Regions from separate parts of the Streptomyces sp. NPDC059895 genome, predicted to be linked through region 1. Evidence: riboswitches for the same ligand, from Rfam matches in the RefSeq annotation. Region 1 holds a riboswitch; each other region holds the start of a gene.
What was found. Region 1 has a riboswitch for cobalamin ahead of ACFV9M_RS25810 (ABC transporter substrate-binding protein). Riboswitches for the same ligand answer to the same signal wherever they lie in the genome.

Region 1 (4,534 bases):
CGCGGATCCGACGAGCCCGTCGCGGCCGTCCTCCAGCGGGAAGCCGTAGGCGCGCGCGTTGATGTCCGCGTAGGCCCGCAGGTGTTCGTCGGTGCTGACCCGCACGAACGTCAGGTCCGGGTGGACCGGGTCGGGGACGGGGAGCAGGTTCCCGGCCATGCCGGTGCCGGCGAAGGCAAGCTGGAGACCGGCCCGTTCGGCCGCCTCCGCCAGCCCCGCGCGTGCCCCGCCGTCGAGGAGGTCCTCGAAGAGCCACAGGAAGCCCGGGTGCTTCTTCGCGCGCATGATGTCCGCCGCCTGCGTCAGCCGCTGTTCCAGGAGCGCCGCGTCCGCCCCCACCTCGGTCAGCGTGACGCAGTTCCAGAACGCGAACCGGCAGTCGGCCCAGCGCACGGCGACGCCCGGCAGGTCCCGCACGTCCGCGCGCGGTTCCCGGTCGAGGACCAGGGCACGCCAGACCGTGGCGAGCTGTTCCATCGATTCGATCGATTCCGTGAGACCCGTCATGGACAACCCCTCAAGCCGTCGAATGTGCAGATGCCTCCGAGGAGTAACGAACGTCACCGGTCCAGGGTTCACGCCTGCCCGAGTGCCTTCCTGCGGGGGCGGACTCCCCGCTGACCGAGAACCGAAACCCGAGGCCTGCGGCGCCTTGATCCCGACGGCCGCCGCGTCCGCTGTCCCGCTGTCCTCCGCCCGCTGTCCTCCGCCCGTCGCCCCCCGCGCGGCGTCGAGCGATCACACTGGTCCCGGCAAGGAGCCCCGGGACCGGCGCCCTCGCCCGACGACCGCGCCCACCCCGGGGCTCGCCACCCGCACCACCGACCCGACACCCTGGGAGCGCCCACGCCGATAGCTCCCTTCCTCGCCGGGAAGACGCACCTGCTCGACGGCCTCAGCCGGGAGGACGCCGCGTCCGACCCGGAGGCGAGGACCCGGCTCGAGGAGTACTACGGCGATCCCGGCGTGTGGAGCATGCCGGACGTCGCGGCCGAGGACCGCACGGTCCCCGGACCCCACGGCGAGGTGCCCGTCCGGATCTGCACCCCGCGCGACACGCCCCGCCGCGCGCTGCTGTGGCTGCACGGCGGCGGGTTCGCGGCCGGCGATCTCGACATGAAGGAAGCGCACACGGTGTCCGCCGAGCTCGCCGCCCGCGCCGGGGCCCTGGTGGTCTCCGTCGGGTACCGGCTGGCGGTGGACGGCACGCGCTATCCCGTTCCCGTCGACGACGCGCACGCCGCGTGGCTCTGGCTCACCGGAACCGGCCGGACGCAGCACGGCCCCGTCGGCCTGGGCGGCGCGAGTGCGGGTGCCGCCCTCGCCCTGTCCACGGCGATCCGGCTGCGCGACCGGGACGAACCCCGCCCGGACGCCCTGCTGCTCGCCTATCCCTTCGTCCACTTCCCGACCCCGGCCCTGGACGACGAGACGGCGGCGGGGATGCGGGACCTGCCGTCGCTCCTGCGGTTCACCACCGATTCGATCGAGGGCATGGTACGCAACTGCGTCGGCCGACTGACCGCCCTGCCGGCGGACGCGATGCCCGGGGCGGCGAACCTGAACGACCTGCCCCCGACCGGTGTCGTCCTCTCCGGGTTCGACGACCTCCGGCCGTCCGGCGACCTGCTCGCCCGGCAACTGGACGAGTGCGGTGTCCCGGTCCGGACGTACCTCGCGGCGGGCATGACGCACGGCCACCTGAACCGCGGCCCCTCCCTCAAGGAGGTCGACCGGTCGCTCGACTTCTTCGCGAGCGTGCTCTCCGGCTGACGGGGCCCGGTGTCGTACCCACCCCAGTACCCCGGGTCCTCCTTCTCCGGGAGGACCCGGGCGGCCTGTTCGACCCGGTGGGGCACCCCTTCTGCCCCTTCTGCCTCTTCGGCGCTCACAGGCGCTCGTTCGCCACGTCGTCCTGGTTCGGCTCGGGCCCGGTGTGCGGATCGCGCCGGGCCCGGAGCAGCCGCAGCCGGTCCAGGCGCGAGATGACGGGCGAGGCGGTGACGCCGTGCAGCACGACGGAGGCGAGGACGGTGAAGGCCACCACGGCCCACAGCTCGTCGGCCAGCGGGCGCCCGGCGACGAGCCGCGGCAGCACCGCCGCCGCGAGCGCGCCCGCCCCGAACAGGGTGAAGAGGAAATCAGCCGTGATCACCGCAGACGTGTGCCCGGGGCCGCGCGGCCGTACGCCGCCCACCCGGCTGAAGACGGCGCCGGCTCACTGCCCCCGCGGCGCGTACATGATCACGGCCATGCCGGCGAGGCAGACCAGGGCGCCGGCGACGTCGTAGCGGTCGGGACGGTAGCCGTCGGCGATCACGCCCCAGGCGATCGACCCGGCGACGAAGACGCCGCCGTAGGCGGCGAGGACACGGCCGAAATCGTCGTCGGTCTGGAAGGTGGCCACGACGCCGTACAGGCCCAGCGCGATCACGCCCGCCCCGGCCCAGACCCAGCCCTTGTGCTCGCGGACGCCCTGCCAGACGAGCCAGGCCCCGCCGATCTCGAACAGGGCGGCGGCGACGAACAGGGCGACGGAACGGGCGACGGTCATGGAGCGACCCTATCGGCCGGGCCTCTGCCGCGATCTTCGGCAGTGGGGGGAGGCGGTACGGGCACGAGCCTGCCGCCCGGACTTCCTCCCCCATGCCGTGACCCTGGCCCCCCATGCCGTGACCTGGACGGACCGGCGGCTTGATAGCCTGCCGAGGCCAGTCGAGCCACATCCGAGGCCAGGGAATCCGGTGCGAATCCGGAACTGACGCGCAGCGGTGAGGGGGACGGGCGGGGCACACATGCCACTGGGAGGGGGACGGGCCGGCCGGCGGGCCGGTGCGGCACCGAACCGGGAAGGCGCCCCGCGCGGACGAACCCGAGTCCGAAGACCTGCTGGCACCTCCACACCCCAGGGCGTGGAGGACGTCCGCAGGCCAGGCTCCGCGTACGAGCCCCGACAACCGAGGCATGCCCGTGCTCCGTTCCACCCCGCCGCGCGCCCCGCGCACCGCGGCCCTCCTGCTCGCCCCCGCCCTCCTGCTCACCGCCTGCGGCGGCTCCGGCGGCTCCGGTGGTGACAGCGCCGACAGCGGGCAGGCCGCCGCCGGTTACCCGCGCACGATCGTCGACTGCGGTCACCGGGTCACGCTGGAGTCGGCACCCCGGCGGGCCGTCTCCCTCAACCAGGGCACCACCGAGATCCTGCTCTCCCTCGGCCTCCAGGACCGCATGGCCGCCACCGCCACCTGGACCGATCCGGTGATGAAGGGGCTGGAGAAGGCCAACGCGTCCGTGCCGCGGCTGGCCGACGACAACCCGTCCTTCGAGAAGGTGCTGGACGCCGAGCCGGACTTCGTCACCGCCTCGTTCGTCTCCACCCTCGGCACGGGCGGCGTCGCCACGCGTGAGCAGTTCGAGAAGCTGGGAGTGCCCACGTACGTCTCGCCGTCCGACTGCTCCGAGGGCAAGGACAACGACAGCGGCGGCGACGGCTCCCGCAGCGAGCCGCTCACCCTCGACGCCGTGTACGGCGAGATACGCGACCTGGCCCGCGCCTTCGACGTCGAGGCGCGCGGCGAGAAGCTCGTGGCGCGCCTCCAGGGCCGGGTGCGCGAGGCCACCGCCGGACTGGACGCCTCCGGCGTCTCCCTCATGTACTGGTTCGCCAACTCCGAGTCGCCGTACCTCGCCGGCTGCTGCGGCGCCCCCGGCGCCATCACCCGGGCCGTCGGCGCCGAGAACGCCTTCTCCGACACCCACGACGAGTGGCCGCAGATCAACTGGGAGACGGTCGCCGACCGCGACCCCGACGTCATCGTCCTGGGCGACCTGACCCGCGAGTCGCAGACGGCGGAGACCGCCGAGGCCAAGATCCGCTTCCTGGAGACCAACGCCGTCACCCGCAACCTCACCGCCGTGAAGAAGAAGCGGTACGTCCTGCTCAGCGGCCAGGCCATGAACCCGTCCATCCGCACGGTCGAGGGCATCGAACAGGTCGCCGCCGGACTGCGCTCGTTCGGGCTCGCCGGGTGAGGCTCCGCGACACGCTCGTGACGGCCGGCGGCCTGCTCCTCCTCGCCGTCTCCATCGCCGTCGCCGTGACGATCGGCCCGGCCGACATCTCCACCTCGGACGTGTGGGCGTCGGTCGCCGCCCGGCTCGGGGCGGGGGAGAGCCGGCTGGCCCCGCTGCGCGACGGCATCGTCTGGAACCTGCGGATGCCCCGGACCGTGCTCGCCGCCGTCTGCGGGGCGGGGCTCGCGCTGTGCGGGGCGGTGATGCAGTCGCTGCTGCGCAACCCGCTGGCGGATCCCTTCGTGCTGGGGGTGTCCTCGGGGGCCTCCACCGGCGCGGTCGCCGTGGTCGTGCTCGGCGTGGGCGGTGGCGCGGTGTCCCTGTCGGGGGGCGCGTTCGCCGGGGCGCTGGTGTCCTTCGGACTCGTCCTCCTGCTGAGCCACAGCCTCGGCGGCAGCACCGACCGCGTCGTCCTCTCCGGCGTCGCCGCGATGCAGCTGTTCTCCGCGCTGACCTCCTTCAC
Region 2 (4,534 bases), on a different contig from region 1:
GAACGTCCGCGAGTGGACGTGCGCCTGCGGCGCGGTGCATGACCGCGACGTGAACGCGGCACGCAACATCCTGGCCGCCGGGCTGGCGGCGTCTGCCTGTGGAGGCGGTGTAAGACCTCAACGGGAGTCCTCCCGGACGGGGCGGTCGTCGATGAAGCAGGAACCCCAGCGGGCGACCGCTGGAATCCCCCGCCTTCAGGCGGGGGAGGAAGTCAAGACAGGGGCCCTTCCACGACGACGAGGGTGAGGGCGGCCACCGCTGCGAGGAGCGCGCAGCTCGCGGCCGTGAAGCGGACGGAGACGCGGGCCTCGGGCACCAGGACGCGCAGGGTGCCGTCGTAGCCGCGCCCGGCGAGCCCGGTCTGGAGCCGCGCCGCCCGGTCGAAGGCCCGCACGAAGGCGGTGGCGCCGAGCCCCGCGAGGGAGCGCCACTCGGCGGCCCGCGAGGTGTGCCCGAGCCGGGCCGCCTGGGCCTCCCGGATCCGCCGCACGGAGTCCAGCAGCAGGAAACTCATGCGGTACGTGACCAGGGCGACGTCCACGACCGGCGCGGGCACGCCGGCCCGCACCAGCCGCGGCAGCAGGTCTGACACGGGGGTGGTGAACGCGAACAGCAGCACGCCGAGGGAGGCGGCCGAGGTGCGCAGCATCAGCTCCCCGGCCCGCGTGGGCCCGCCGTCGGCCAGGCCCACGAAGGCGCCGGGCCCGCCCACCCGCACCAGCAAGGGCAGGGCACCGGTGACGCAGAAGCCCAGCGGCACCCGGTAGGCGCGCCACAGCCGGCGGGCCGGCACCCCCGCCGGGCCCAGCAGCAGGGCGAGCGCCGTCACCAGCACCAGGGCCGCGCCCGGCCAGGGCGGCAGGGAGATCGCGAGCAGGGTCAGCCCGAGTCCGAGTACGGCCTTGTCCACGGGGTGACGGCGGCGCCAGCGGCTGCTGTGCGCCGCCGCGTCGATCGGCAGCACGAAGTCTCAGGCCCGTCCCCGCGCGGACTTCCCGGTGCCGGGGGCACCGTCCGCCGTCGCGGTCCCCTCCGCACGCTCCGCGCCGTCCGGGCCGTCGTCCGGGGCCGTCCGGTGCGCGGTCTCCGGGGCGTCCGGCAGGGCCCTCGCCCGCAGTTCGCCCTGCCGCCGGCCCCGGCGCAGGCCGAAGTAGTAGGCGAGGACGCCCGCGCCCAGCGCCGCCTGGACGGCGAACAGCGCCGACTCGATCTCACCGGACGGCGGCTCGTACAGCGGGGAGAACCACGGTTCGTAGTCCGGCTCGATCTCGGTGATCGCCGTCTCCGCCTCGGCGTCGGAGCCCGCGAACGGCTCCTTCTTGCCGTCGCCCAGGCCCAGGGCCAGCGGCAGCACCGCGAGGGCGACCACCACGAGCAGCAGCAGGGCGTTGATCCTCGTGTTGCGGCTCACCGGGCCACCGCCTCCGTCCCGGTCGGCTGCTCCGTCCGCCGCCCGGTGACGAGCACGCCGAGCCGGGTCAGTTCGCCCTTGCTGGACTGCACCAGCAGGCGCATCACGAGGACGGTGAGCAGACCCTCGCTGACCGCGAGCGGGATCTGCGTGACGGCGAAGATGGAGCCGAACTTGCCGAGCGCGCCCAGGAACCCGCTGCCCGGGTCGGGGAACGCCAGCGCCAGCTGCACGCTGGTGACGCAGTACGTGGACAGGTCGGCGACGAACGCGCCGGAGAACACCGTGACCATCAGCGGTACGGCGAGCCGCCGCAGCAGCCGGTACGTGCCGTAGCCGGCCCAGGGACCGACGATCGCCATCGAGAAGGCGTTGGCGCCGAGCGTGGTCAGCCCGCCGTGCGCGAGCAGCAGCGCCTGGAAGAGCAGGGTGATGGTGCCCAGCACCGTCATGACCGGCGGCCGGAAGAGGATGGCGCCCAGGCCGGTCCCGGTGGGGTGCGAACAACTGCCGGTCACCGAGGGCAGCTTGAGAGCGGACAGGACGAACGTGAAGGCTCCGGAGGCGCCGAGGAGGAGAGTGCTCTCCGGGTGCTCCCGCACCTCACGGCTCAGTGCGCGGACTCCGTGGACGACGAACGGCGCCGACGCGACGCCCCAGGCGACCGCGTGCGCCGGAGGAAGGAAACCCTCGGCTATGTGCATGGCTCAGCAGACCCTCTCCAGCACCTCGTGGATGGTTGACGCGCCTTGGCCGGTCTCCTGGCTGACGGGTACCACCGCCCGTGCTCCGCCTTCCCGGGTCCGAGGACCCAGTGGCTGCCCGCGAGGGCCGGAGCCGGACTTCCCGATCACAGTGGCGAGGGCCGCACCGGCATCACACCGGATTTCCCGTTCACCAAGGCGTGGTGACAGTAGTGCGCGGACCGGGGCGGTGACAAGCGGCAACGGGGGCGCGCGAACGGCGGGCGACGGCTCACGCCCCGGCGCACACCCGCCCCGGGCGCGCCGCCCGAATCGCCGTACGCCCGCCCCGGGTACGCCGCCCGACCGCGCACGCCACCGACCGCATACGCCCGCCCGGCGGGGCCTCCGGGCCTCCGGGCCTCCGGGCCCCCGCCCTCCCGGATCAGCGGCCCCGCCAGTCCAGGCAGACCACCAAGGCGTCGTCCTCCGGAGTCCGTTCGCCGCGGTGGCGGGTGAGTTCGCGCAGGACGGCGTGCGGTACCTCGGCCGCCGGCAGCAGGCGGGTGGCCTGGATCGCCCGGGCGAGGGGGGCGTCGCCGTACGTCTCTCCGCCGGGGGAGGCGACCGCGTGCACGCCGTCGCTGACGAAGACTAGGCGGTCGCCGGGCTCGGCCCGGACCTCCTGCTCCACGTAGTCGGTCTCCTCGAACATGCCGAGCGGCAACTGGGCGTCGAGGGGGATCCGTTCCACGCTGCCCCCGCGCAGCCTCAGCATGCGCGGCGAACCGGCGTCCACCACCCGGGCGCGTCCCGTCGTGAGGTCGAGGTCGACCATGAGGACCGACAGGTAGCAGCGGCCCCGGTAGTGGGCGTGCACGGCCTGGTCGGCGAGGGCCGCCTGGTCCGCGAGGGACAGGCCGGCCCGCCGGGCGTTGCGCAGCGCGGTGATGGCCAGGCCGGTCAGCAGGGAGGCCTCCGTGCCCTCGCCCATACCGTTGGTGACGTACAGCATCAGGCGGTCGGCCGTCACGGACCAGTCGTAGTTGTCGCCGAAGACCGCGTAGGCGGGCTCCAGTTGCGCGCCCAGATCGAACTCGGGGCGGCTGCACGACCGGCCCGGGAGCAGGTGCCACTGCATCTCGGCGGCCAGGGTGAGCCGGTCCTTGCGTCTCGCCTGGAGATAGAGGTCGGTGTCCCGCTCGGCCACGATCAGCTCGTGCCCCAGCGCCCGGGCGATCTCCGTGAGCTCGGCCAGCACGTCGTCGGCCGGCCGCGGCAGGGTCACCGTCAGCACGCCGAGCCGGTCGCCGCGCACGGAGACCGGCAGGTGCGCCCGCACCCGCCCGTCCCGGACGGCCTCCACGAACGGCTCCTGCGAGCCGAACGCCCGGCCGGCCGGGCCGTCGTGCACGGACACCGGTTCCGCGGTGTGCGGCAGCTCGGACACCGGTTGCAGCACCGTCAGACCGTAGTCGGCGAGGTACAGCTCGACGGAGTCCGCCGCGTACTGACGGAGCAGTACGCCGCGGACCGCGTCGAGCACCTCGTGGGGGGCCGCCGTCCGCAGCGCGCGCTCGGCGGTCGCCAGTGCGTTCACGGTGGTCACAACATCAACCTTTCGTCGAATCCGTCGAATCCTTGGCGGCCCCGTGCGCGCACGGGGCCCTCGGTGCGGCCGCGCCCGCCGTGCCGCCGCCCCCTCCCCGGGCGCGCGACGAGGCCCGCTCACGCGGTCCCTAGTACGCTGGCGGTCGACCCAGTGCCTGCGAGAGTGTGGACCGTGACTGCCTTCCGCCATCGCCCGGAGCCCGAAGAGGTCGCACGGGTCACCGCGACGGCCGCGGAGCTGCTGGAAGTCCTGTGGGGCAGGGCCTCGACCGCCCCCGCCTCCGCGTCCCAGTTGCGCGTGCTGCTGATCCTCGAGCACCACGAGGGCATCAATCTGCGCACCCTCGCCGACTCGCTCGCCTCGACCCCGCCGTCGACCAGCCGGCTCTGCGACCGGTTGCAGGCCTCCGGGCTCGTCGAACGGGCGGTGAGCCCGGCCGACCGGCGCGAGGTGCGGCTGTGTCTCAGCGGCCGGGGGCGGGCCTTCCTCGCGGATCTGCGCGTGCGCCGGGAGCAGCAGGTGCAGGCGGTGCTGGCGGTGATGCCCGCCGCCCGGCGGGTCGCGCTGCTGGAGGGGCTGGAGGCCTTCTGCGACGCGGCGGCGACGCTGATACACGACGACGCCGGGAACTCCGGCAGCCGGATCGCCTGACCATTCCCGCTCCCTCCCGCTCCGTGGCCGTCTCCGGAGATGCGGATACCCCGAACCCGCCCCGACCTGCGCCGCCGACGACGGAATGTCGGCGGACGCGCTCTCGGCGGACGCGCGTGATCCACGGTCCCGCGGCCCGGCCGACGCATGCGACGGGCCGTGCGGGTTACTCCGGT
Region 3 (4,534 bases), on a different contig from region 1:
CCGGCCCGCCCTCCACGAGGTACCTCAGGGACTCCGCGACGACACCGGCGGGCACCGACGACTCGGCCATCAGCTCGGCGTCGGGCACGGCCTCCCCGCCGAGCAGCACGGTCGGGATCCCGGACGCCTTCAGCGCGGCCAGCCCGTCCTCCCAGGCCCGCTTGCCGCCCAGCAGCCGTACGACGGCGATGCCGGCGCCCTCGACCAGCGCGGGGAGGTCCCGCTCGACGTCCACCCGGGTCGGGTTGCCGATCCGGTAGGAGGCGCCGGAGGCGGACCGGGCCGCCAGCAGATCGGTGTCGGCGGTCGACAACAACAACACTGTGCTCATGCGGGCGCTCCCGGTGGAATGAAAGGCAGTCCTTGCGGCGCGCCCGACTCGATGAGCCGCCGGAGCGCGTCGGTGTCCGCGTGCTGTTCGATCAGGTCGCCGAGCCGGTCGAGCTGCTCCTCGCGCAGCGCGGCGAACGAGGTGTCGGCGGCGGGCACGAAGCGGCGGCCCGCGGCGGCCGCCACCTCGCGCAGGAAGGCCCGCCGGAATCCGTCCGACTCCAGGGAACCGTGCCAGTGCGTGCCCCAGGTCTGCCCGACCCGGCAGCCGTCGAGGAAGGGCTCCCCGCCCATGACCTCGGCGACCCCGTGGTGGATCTCGTAGCCCTCGACCGGCTCCCCGAGGGCCTCCCCGACGGGCCGGGTGAGGGTCTTCTCCCGGGCGAAGCGCACCCGCACGGGCAGGACGCCGAGCCCGTCCACCCGCCCCCTGCGGCTCTCGACGTCGTCGTCGATGCGCTCGCCGAGGAGCTGGAAGCCGCCGCAGATGCCGAGGACGGGCCGCTGTTCGGCGGCGCGGCGGACGAGGGCGTCGGCCAGCCCCCGCTCCCGCAGCCACTCCAGCGCCCGCACGGTCCCCCGGGTGCCGGGGACGACCACGAGGTCGGCGTCCGCCAGTTCCTCGGGCCGGTCCACGAACCGCACCACGACGCCCGGTTCGGCGGCCAGCGCGTCGACGTCGGTGAAGTTGGACATGAGCGGGACCGCGCAGACGGCGACCCGCAGCACGTCCTCGCCCACGGGAGGGGTGACGGCCGACTCCCGGACCGTGCCGCGCAGCGACACGCGCAGTCCGTCCTCCTCGTCGATGCCGAGCCCGTGGCGGAACGGCAGCACCCCGTACGTCCGCCGCCCGGTGAGCCCGTGCAGCATGTCCAGGCCCGGCTCCAGCAGCGAGACGTCGCCGCGGAACTTGTTGACGAGGAACCCGGCGACGAGCGCCTGGTCCTCGGGGGAGAGCAGGGCGACGGTCCCGAAGAACGAGGCGAAGACGCCGCCCCGGTCGATGTCGCCGACGACGAGCACGGGCAGCCCGGCGCCCCGCGCGATCCCCATGTTCACGATGTCCGTCCGCCGCAGGTTGATCTCGGCGGGAGAACCGGCCCCCTCACAGATCACCGCGTCATACGTGCCCCGCAACGTGTCGAGGCACTCCAGCACGGTGCCCAGCAGCTTCCGCTGCCGCCCCCCGTGGTACCCGCGGGCGCTCATCTCGCCGACCGGCCTGCCGAGCAGCACGACCTGGCTGCTCTGCTCGCCACCGGGCTTGAGCAGCACGGGGTTCATCAGCGCGGTCGGCTCCACCCGGCACGCCTGGGCCTGCATGGCCTGCGCGCGCCCGATCTCGGCGCCCTCCCGCGTCACGAACGAGTTCAGCGACATGTTCTGCGCCTTGAAGGGCGCGACCTTCACCCCCTGCCGCACCAGCCACCGGCAGATCCCGGCGGTGACGACGCTCTTGCCGGCGTCGGAGGTGGTGCCGGCGACGAGGAGACCCCCGCTCATGACGTACGCCCCTTCGCGAGGAGGCGCGCGGCGACGGTGACGCCGAGCGCGAGGAGGCCGACGCGGCGGGAGAGCCGCGCGGCGCGTTCGATGTCCCGCGCGGCCACGGGCCGTCCGGCCGCCCCGTTGAGCACGGGCCGGTGCTCGACCCGGCCGCCGTAGGACAGGGTTCCGCCCAGCCGCACCCCGAGGGCGCCGGCGAAGGAGGCCTCCACCGGACCGGCGTTCGGGCTGGGATGCTTGCGCGCGTCGGCCCGCCAGGCCCGTACGGCCCCCCGGGGGTCGTCCCCGGCGACGGCGGCGAGGACGGCCGTCAGCCGTGCCCCCGGCCAGCCGGCGAGGTCGTCCAGGCGCGCCGAGGCCCAGCCGTAGCGGCGGTGGCGCGGCGACCTGTGACCGACCATGGCGTCGAGGGTGTTGACGGCCCGGAAGCCGAGCAGCCCCGGCACACCGCCCACGGCGCCCCACACCAGTGCCCCGACCACCGCGTCGGAGGTGTTCTCGGCGACGGACTCGACGACGGCGCGGGCGATCCCGTCCGCGTCCAGGGCCTGCGGATCCCGCCCGCACAGATGCGGCAGCCGGGCCCGCGCGCCCTCGACGTCCCCCGCCTCCAGACACCGCCCGATGGTCCGGGCCTCGCGCACCAGGGAGGTCCCGCCGACGACGGCCCAGGTGGCGGTGGCGGTCAGGGCGACGGAGGCGGCGGCCGACGGCCGGACGGCGCGTGCGGCGCCGGCTCCCAGGGCCACGGCCCCGCCGACGCACACGGCGGTGTGCAGCGCGCCCCACCCGCGGTGGTCGTGCCACAGCATCCGCTCCACACCGGCCGCGGCCCGCCCGAACACGGCGACCGGATGTCCCCGGCGCGGATCGCCGAGGAGCAGGTCCCCCAGGAGGCCGGCGGCGGCGCCGTACGCGTGAACGCGATCGGCACCCATCGGCTCAGCCGGCCGCGGGGTCGGGCAACGACCGGGTACGTGACCTCGAACGGCAGCCGAGCATGGCGTCATGTCCTCACTCAGGGTGTCCACGCCCTGGTTCGACGAGACCGGCGACGAGAGTTCCTGGCTCCCGGGGGTGTCTACCCCGGTGACAGTGGCGGGACCGCGCCGGATTCACACCGGCTTCCTCTTCTGTCGCCGTAGATGGCTCCGGCAGTCCACCACGGGCCCGGAACGGCCGTCAACTTGCTGCTGACCTGCGCGGGGAGAGTGTGCACAACCCCACACCGGCCGTCCGGGACGGCCTGTCGCGGACGCGCGTCCGCCCCGCCGGGACCGCCGGTGGGACGGCCGCCGACAGGGCGGAGGTGAGAGGGACGAGAGGGTGGAGGGGAGGGGAGGGGAGGGGAGGGGAGGGGAGGGAGCGGAGGAGAGGCGGGGACCTGTGGTGCGTGGGGACCTGTGGTGCGCGGGGACCTGTGGTGCGCGGGGACCCGTGGTGCGCGGGTCAGACCACGATCAGCGAGATGCCGTACGCCACCGCGGCCGCGCACGCCGCGAAGCACGCGTACGCCCCGGTGACCGCGAGCGCGGCCGTCCCGCCCTGCTCCGCGGCCCGCTCGCGCCGCGACAGGCCCATGATGCCGAGGGTGAACAGCGTCACCAGGGCCACCGTGACCACGAGGCTGACGCCGAAGACGGAGCCCAGAGCCGCCCAGTCGATCTTCATGATGCTTCTCTTCCTTCGTACCGGTGCGGGCCGGGCTCAGACGGTGGTGGCGGCCGACGGCGCCGGCTCGCCCGCCGGGGCGGGGATGGTGGCGGTGAGGCCGTCGGTCACCGTGCCCGCGGGCGGCGGGGTCACCGCGGCGATCGCCGTGGTCACGACGCCGGGCGGCTCCTCGGCGTCGTTGACGTTGGTGTGGTCGACGACCTCGTCGCGGGACCTCTTCCAGATCGCGGCGCTGGAGGCGACGAGGAAGACCGCGACGAGTCCCGTGCCCCATGCGCCGAAGCCGGTGACGTACTCGGCGAGCGCGCCGACGACGGCCGCGGCCGGCAGGGTCAGGCCCCAGGCGACGAACATCCGGGTGGCCGTCGACCAGCGGACGACGCCGCCCTTGCGGCCCAGCCCCGCGCCCATCACCGCGCCGGAGACGGAGTGCGTGGTGGAGAGGGAGAAGCCGAGGTGGGAGGAGGCGAGGATGACGGTGGCCGCGCTGGTCTGGGCGGCGAAGCCCTGCTGCGGCTGGAGGTCGGTGAGGCCCTTGCCCATGGTGCGGATGATGCGCCAGCCACCCAGGTAGGTGCCGAGCGCGATGGCGAGGCCCGCGGAGAGGATGACCCACATCGGCGGGTCGGAGTCGGGGGCGACGGCGCCGCCGGCGACCAGGGCGAGGGTGATGATGCCCATCGTCTTCTGCGCGTCGTTGGTGCCGTGGGCGAGGGAGACCAGGCCCGCGGAGGCGATCTGGCCGGCCCGGTAGCCCTTCTCGGCCGCCTTGCCGTCGGCCTTCCGGCCGAGCGTGTACGACAGGCGGGTGGCGAGCATCGCGGCGAGGCCCGCCACGATCGGGGCGGCGACCGCCGGGAGCAGCACCTTGGTGACGAGCACGTCGCCGTGGACCGCGCCGACGCCCGCCGAGGCGATGGTGGCGCCGATCAGGCCGCCCATGAGGGCGTGCGAGGAACTGGAGGGGAGTCCGACCAGCCAGGTCAGCAGGTTCCAGAGGATCGCGCCGACCAGGGCGGCG
Region 4 (4,534 bases), on a different contig from region 1:
TCATCTACATCCCGATCAAGCTGGGCGGGTTCGACGACGTCTTCGCCCAGGCGGGTGACGCGTTCGCGCAGGTCAACCCGGCGACGGACAAGCCGCGCGGCGCGCTGGTGCCGGCCGAGGCGGGTCAGTGGACGTACGCCACGCTGGCCCTGGGCTCCGCGCTGGCGCTCTTCATGTACCCGCACTCGATCACCGCGACGCTGTCCTCGAAGAGCCGTGAGGTGATCCGCCGCAACACCACGATCCTGCCGCTGTACTCCCTCATGCTCGGCCTGCTGGCCCTGCTGGGCTTCATGGCGATCGCGGCCGGGGTCAAGGTCACCAACGGGCAGCTGGCCATCCCGCAGCTGTTCGAGGACATGTTCCCGGACTGGTTCGCGGGCGTGGCCTTCGCCGCGATCGGCATCGGCGCGCTGGTCCCGGCGGCGATCATGTCCATCGCGGCCGCGAACCTGTTCACCCGCAACATCTACAAGGACTTCATCAAGCCGGACGCCACGCCCAAGGAGGAGACCCGCGTCTCCAAGCTGGTCTCGCTGCTGGTGAAGGTGGGCGCCCTGGCCTTCGTCCTGACGATGGACAAGACGGTGGCCATCAACTTCCAGCTCCTCGGCGGCATCTGGATCCTGCAGACCTTCCCGGCCCTGGTCGGCGGCCTGTTCACCCGCTGGTTCCACCGCTGGGCGCTGCTCGGGGGCTGGGCCGTCGGCATGGCCTACGGCACGCTCGCCGCGTACGGCGTGGCCTCCCCCACCCAGAAGCACTTCGGCGGGTCGGCGAAGGAGATCCCCGGCATCGGCGAGATCGGGTACATCGGTCTGACGGCGTTCGTGCTGAACGTGGTGGTGACGGTGGTCCTGACCTTCGTCCTGAAGGCGCTGAAGGCCCCGGAGGGCGTCGACGAGACGAGCCCGGAGGACTACACGGCGGACGCCGGCGACCCGGGCGTCCAGGTGGAGCTGCCGCCGGCGACCGCCGGAACGTCCCACTAGCCAGAACGTCCCACTAGCCAGAACGTCACACGCGGCAGAGCTCGCGGTGGGCCGGCGGAGAAATCCGGCGGCCCACCGTCGTGTGCGTGGGGCAGACTGCGCGCCATGGACATACGGATCCGGGAAGCGGAACCCTCCGAGTACGCCGGCCTCGGCGACCTGACCGCCCGCGCCTACCTCGACGACGGACTCCTCGACTACGGCGAGGGCGACCCGTACCTGCCCGTGCTGAAGGACGTGGCCGCGCGGGCGGCCGCCGCCACCGTCCTCGTGGCCGTGGCGGGCGACCTGCTCCTGGGCGGGGTCACCTTCGTACCGGGCCCCGGGCCCGTCGCCGACATCGCCCGCCCCGGCGAGGCCGAGATCCGCGCGCTGGCGGTCGCCCGCGAGCAGCGCGGCCGGGGCGCCGGCGAGGCCCTCGTGCGGGCCTGTGTCGAGCGTGCGCGGACCACGCGGGGCTGCACGGCCGTCGTGCTGTCGAGCCAGCGGGCCATGCACACCGCCCACCGGCTCTACGAGCGCCTGGGCTTCGTCCGCACACCCGAGCGGGACTGGAATCCCGTGCCGCACCTGGACGACATCACTCTCATGGCCTACCGGTTGACGCTCTGAGATCACTCGCAACACAACATCTGGGGGTGGCGTGACGGGCGAGCACAAGATGTATGCTCGTGCTCGCTGTCGCCGCAGGGGAATCCGGTGCGAATCCGGAACTGTCCCGCAACGGTGTACAGGTGTGCGCCCCTACCCGTGTGCGCACACCTGTCCAGTCCGAGGACCTGCCGACAGTGCGCCCGGCCGTCCGGCTCGGGTGCCTTGACGTCCGGGCCTCGTGGAGTGGGCCGGTGGACGCGACGCCGTGCGCGCTCGTGTGCTGCCCCCCTGCTCTCCGCCAGGCCCCTTGCCGAGCGAGGGAGAGCCCCACGTGACCATCGCGCCAGCCGATCCGGCCTCAGTCACCCCGCAGGACACCGACGGTCCCGGTACCGCCCTGCTGCGGACCCTGACCGAGCTGACCGCCGACCTGCCCGACGCCGACCCGGGCCGGGTCGCCGCCGCCGCCCTGCGGGGCCGCTCCGCGCGGGCGGACGAGACGGAACTGCGCGAGCTGGCCACGGAGGCGGCCGCCGGCCTCATCTCCGAGGACCCCGCCTACTCCCGGCTGGCCGCCCGTCTGCTCACCCTCGGCATCCGCGCCGAGGCCGCCTCCCAGGGCGTCACCTCCTTCACCGGGTCGGTCGCGGTGGGACACCGGGAGGGGCTGATCGCCGACCGGACCGCCGCGTTCGTACGGCTGCACGGCGCGCGGCTCGACGCGCTGGTCGACCCGCACGCCGACGACCGCTTCGGGTACTTCGGCCTGCGCACCCTGCACAGCCGCTACCTCCTGCGCCACCCGATCACCCGCAAGGTCGTCGAGACGCCCCAGCACTTCCTGCTGCGCGTCGCCGCCGGACTCGCCGAGGACGACACCACGCGGGCCGTGGACGAGGTCGCCGCGCTCTACGGGCTCATGAGCCGCCTGGACTACCTCCCCTCCTCCCCCACGCTCTTCAACTCCGGCACCCGGCACCCCCAGATGTCGTCGTGCTACCTCCTCGACTCCCCCCAGGACGAGCTGGACTCGATCTACGACCGCTACCACCAGGTCGCCCGCCTCTCCAAGCACGCCGGCGGCATCGGGCTGTCGTACTCCCGGATCCGCTCCCGCGGCTCCCTCATCCGCGGCACCAACGGGCACTCCAACGGCATCGTCCCGTTCCTGAAGACCCTCGACGCCTCCGTCGCCGCCGTGAACCAGGGCGGCCGGCGCAAGGGCGCGGCCGCGGTCTACCTGGAGACCTGGCACTCCGACATCGAGGAGTTCCTGGAGCTGCGCGACAACACCGGCGAGGACGCCCGCCGTACGCACAACCTGAACCTCGCGCACTGGATCCCCGACGAGTTCATGCGCCGGGTGGACGCCGACGCGCAGTGGTCCCTCTTCTCCCCCTCCGACGTGCCCGAACTGGTCGACCTGTGGGGCGAGGAGTTCGACGCGGCCTACCGCGAGGCCGAGGCGGCGGGCCTGGCGCGGAAGACGATCCCGGCGCGCGAGCTGTACGGCCGGATGATGCGCACCCTCGCGCAGACCGGCAACGGCTGGATGACCTTCAAGGACGCCGCCAACCGCACCGCCAACCAGACCGCGACGCCGGGCCACGTCGTGCACTCCTCCAACCTCTGCACGGAGATCCTGGAGGTCACCGACGACGGGGAGACGGCGGTCTGCAACCTGGGATCGGTGAACCTCGGCGCCTTCGTCGACGGCGACGGCATCGACTGGCAGCGGCTGGACGACACCGTCCGCACCGCCGTCACCTTCCTCGACCGCGTCGTCGACATCAACTTCTACCCGACCGAGCAGGCGGGCCGCTCCAACGCCCGCTGGCGCCCGGTCGGCCTCGGCGCGATGGGCCTCCAGGACGTCTTCTTCAAGCTGCGCCTGCCCTTCGACTCCCCCGAGGCCAAGGCGCTCTCCACCCGGATCGCCGAGCGCGTCATGCTCGCCGCGTACGAGGCCTCCGCCGACCTCGCCGAACGCAACGGCCCGCTGCCGGCCTGGGAGAAGACCCGCACCGCCCGGGGCGTCCTGCACCCGGACCACTACGGCGTCGAGTTCACCTGGCCGGAGCGCTGGGCGGCCCTGCGCGAGCGCATCGCCGCCACCGGGCTGCGCAACTCCCTGCTCCTCGCCATCGCGCCGACCGCCACCATCGCGTCGATCGCGGGCGTCTACGAGTGCATCGAGCCGCAGGTGTCCAACCTGTTCAAGCGCGAGACGCTGTCCGGCGAGTTCCTCCAGGTCAACTCCTACCTGGTGCGGGACCTCAAGGAGCTCGGCGTCTGGGACGCGCGCACCCGCGAGGCGCTGCGCGACTCGGGCGGCTCGGTGCAGGACTTCACCTGGATCCCGGCCGACGTCCGCGCCCTCTACCGCACCGCCTGGGAGATCCCGCAGCGCGGCCTGATCGACATGGCCGCCGCCCGCACCCCGTACCTGGACCAGGCGCAGTCCCTGAACCTGTTCCTGGAGACGCCGACCATCGGCAAGCTCTCCTCGATGTACGCGTACGCCTGGAAGTCGGGCCTCAAGACGACGTACTACCTGCGCTCGCGCCCGGCGACCCGCATCGCCCGCGCCGCACAGGCCACCGTTCCCGTCCAGCGGCCGGCGCCCGAGGACGCCGTCGCCTGTTCCCTGGAAAACCCCGAGTCCTGCGAGGCCTGCCAGTAATGAGCTCCACCGTGAAGAACCTTCTCGACCCCGGCTTCGAGCTGACTCTGCGCCCCATGCGCTACCCGGACTTCTACGAGCGCTACCGGGACGCCATCAAGAACACCTGGACCGTGGAGGAGGTCGACCTCCACTCGGACGTGGCCGACCTCGCCAAGCTCACCCCGGCCGAACAGCACCTGATCGGCCGGCTGGTCGCCTTCTTCGCGACCGGCGACTCGATCGTCGCGAACAACCTGGTGCTGACGCTGTACAAGCACATCAA

Region 2: another riboswitch for cobalamin. It lies ahead of ACFV9M_RS25005 (energy-coupling factor ABC transporter permease); the one in region 1 lies ahead of ACFV9M_RS25810 (ABC transporter substrate-binding protein).
Region 3: another riboswitch for cobalamin. It lies ahead of ACFV9M_RS22285 (cobalamin biosynthesis protein); the one in region 1 lies ahead of ACFV9M_RS25810 (ABC transporter substrate-binding protein).
Region 4: another riboswitch for cobalamin. It lies ahead of ACFV9M_RS27365 (ribonucleoside-diphosphate reductase subunit alpha); the one in region 1 lies ahead of ACFV9M_RS25810 (ABC transporter substrate-binding protein).

Annotation. Positions count from the first base shown of each region.
Region 1 covers NZ_JBHWKO010000025.1:35,138-39,671, reverse strand. Annotated here, with positions in the region: gene ACFV9M_RS25830 (GNAT family N-acetyltransferase) at 1-507, opposite strand, end outside; gene ACFV9M_RS25825 (alpha/beta hydrolase fold domain-containing protein) at 976-1,773, shown strand; gene ACFV9M_RS25820 (hypothetical protein) at 1,889-2,155, opposite strand; gene ACFV9M_RS25815 (YnfA family protein) at 2,219-2,554, opposite strand; cobalamin riboswitch at 2,696-2,909, shown strand; gene ACFV9M_RS25810 (ABC transporter substrate-binding protein) at 2,965-4,029, shown strand; gene ACFV9M_RS25805 (FecCD family ABC transporter permease) at 4,026-4,534, shown strand, end outside.
Region 2 covers NZ_JBHWKO010000023.1:102,815-107,348, reverse strand. Annotated here, with positions in the region: gene ACFV9M_RS25020 (RNA-guided endonuclease InsQ/TnpB family protein) at 1-247, shown strand, start outside; gene cbiQ (cobalt ECF transporter T component CbiQ) at 213-965, opposite strand; gene ACFV9M_RS25010 (energy-coupling factor ABC transporter substrate-binding protein) at 972-1,412, opposite strand; gene ACFV9M_RS25005 (energy-coupling factor ABC transporter permease) at 1,409-2,116, opposite strand; cobalamin riboswitch at 2,146-2,329, opposite strand; gene ACFV9M_RS25000 (PP2C family protein-serine/threonine phosphatase) at 2,541-3,704, opposite strand; gene ACFV9M_RS24995 (MarR family winged helix-turn-helix transcriptional regulator) at 3,870-4,358, shown strand.
Region 3 covers NZ_JBHWKO010000019.1:40,818-45,351, reverse strand. Annotated here, with positions in the region: gene cobN (cobaltochelatase subunit CobN) at 1-331, opposite strand, end outside; gene ACFV9M_RS22290 (cobyric acid synthase) at 328-1,836, opposite strand; gene ACFV9M_RS22285 (cobalamin biosynthesis protein) at 1,833-2,777, opposite strand; cobalamin riboswitch at 2,877-3,019, opposite strand; gene ACFV9M_RS22280 (hypothetical protein) at 3,289-3,510, opposite strand; gene ACFV9M_RS22275 (anion permease) at 3,547-4,534, opposite strand, start outside.
Region 4 covers NZ_JBHWKO010000028.1:36,153-40,686, forward strand. Annotated here, with positions in the region: gene mctP (monocarboxylate uptake permease MctP) at 1-992, shown strand, start outside; gene ACFV9M_RS27360 (GNAT family N-acetyltransferase) at 1,098-1,604, shown strand; cobalamin riboswitch at 1,645-1,794, shown strand; gene ACFV9M_RS27365 (ribonucleoside-diphosphate reductase subunit alpha) at 1,918-4,269, shown strand; gene ACFV9M_RS27370 (ribonucleotide-diphosphate reductase subunit beta) at 4,269-4,534, shown strand, end outside.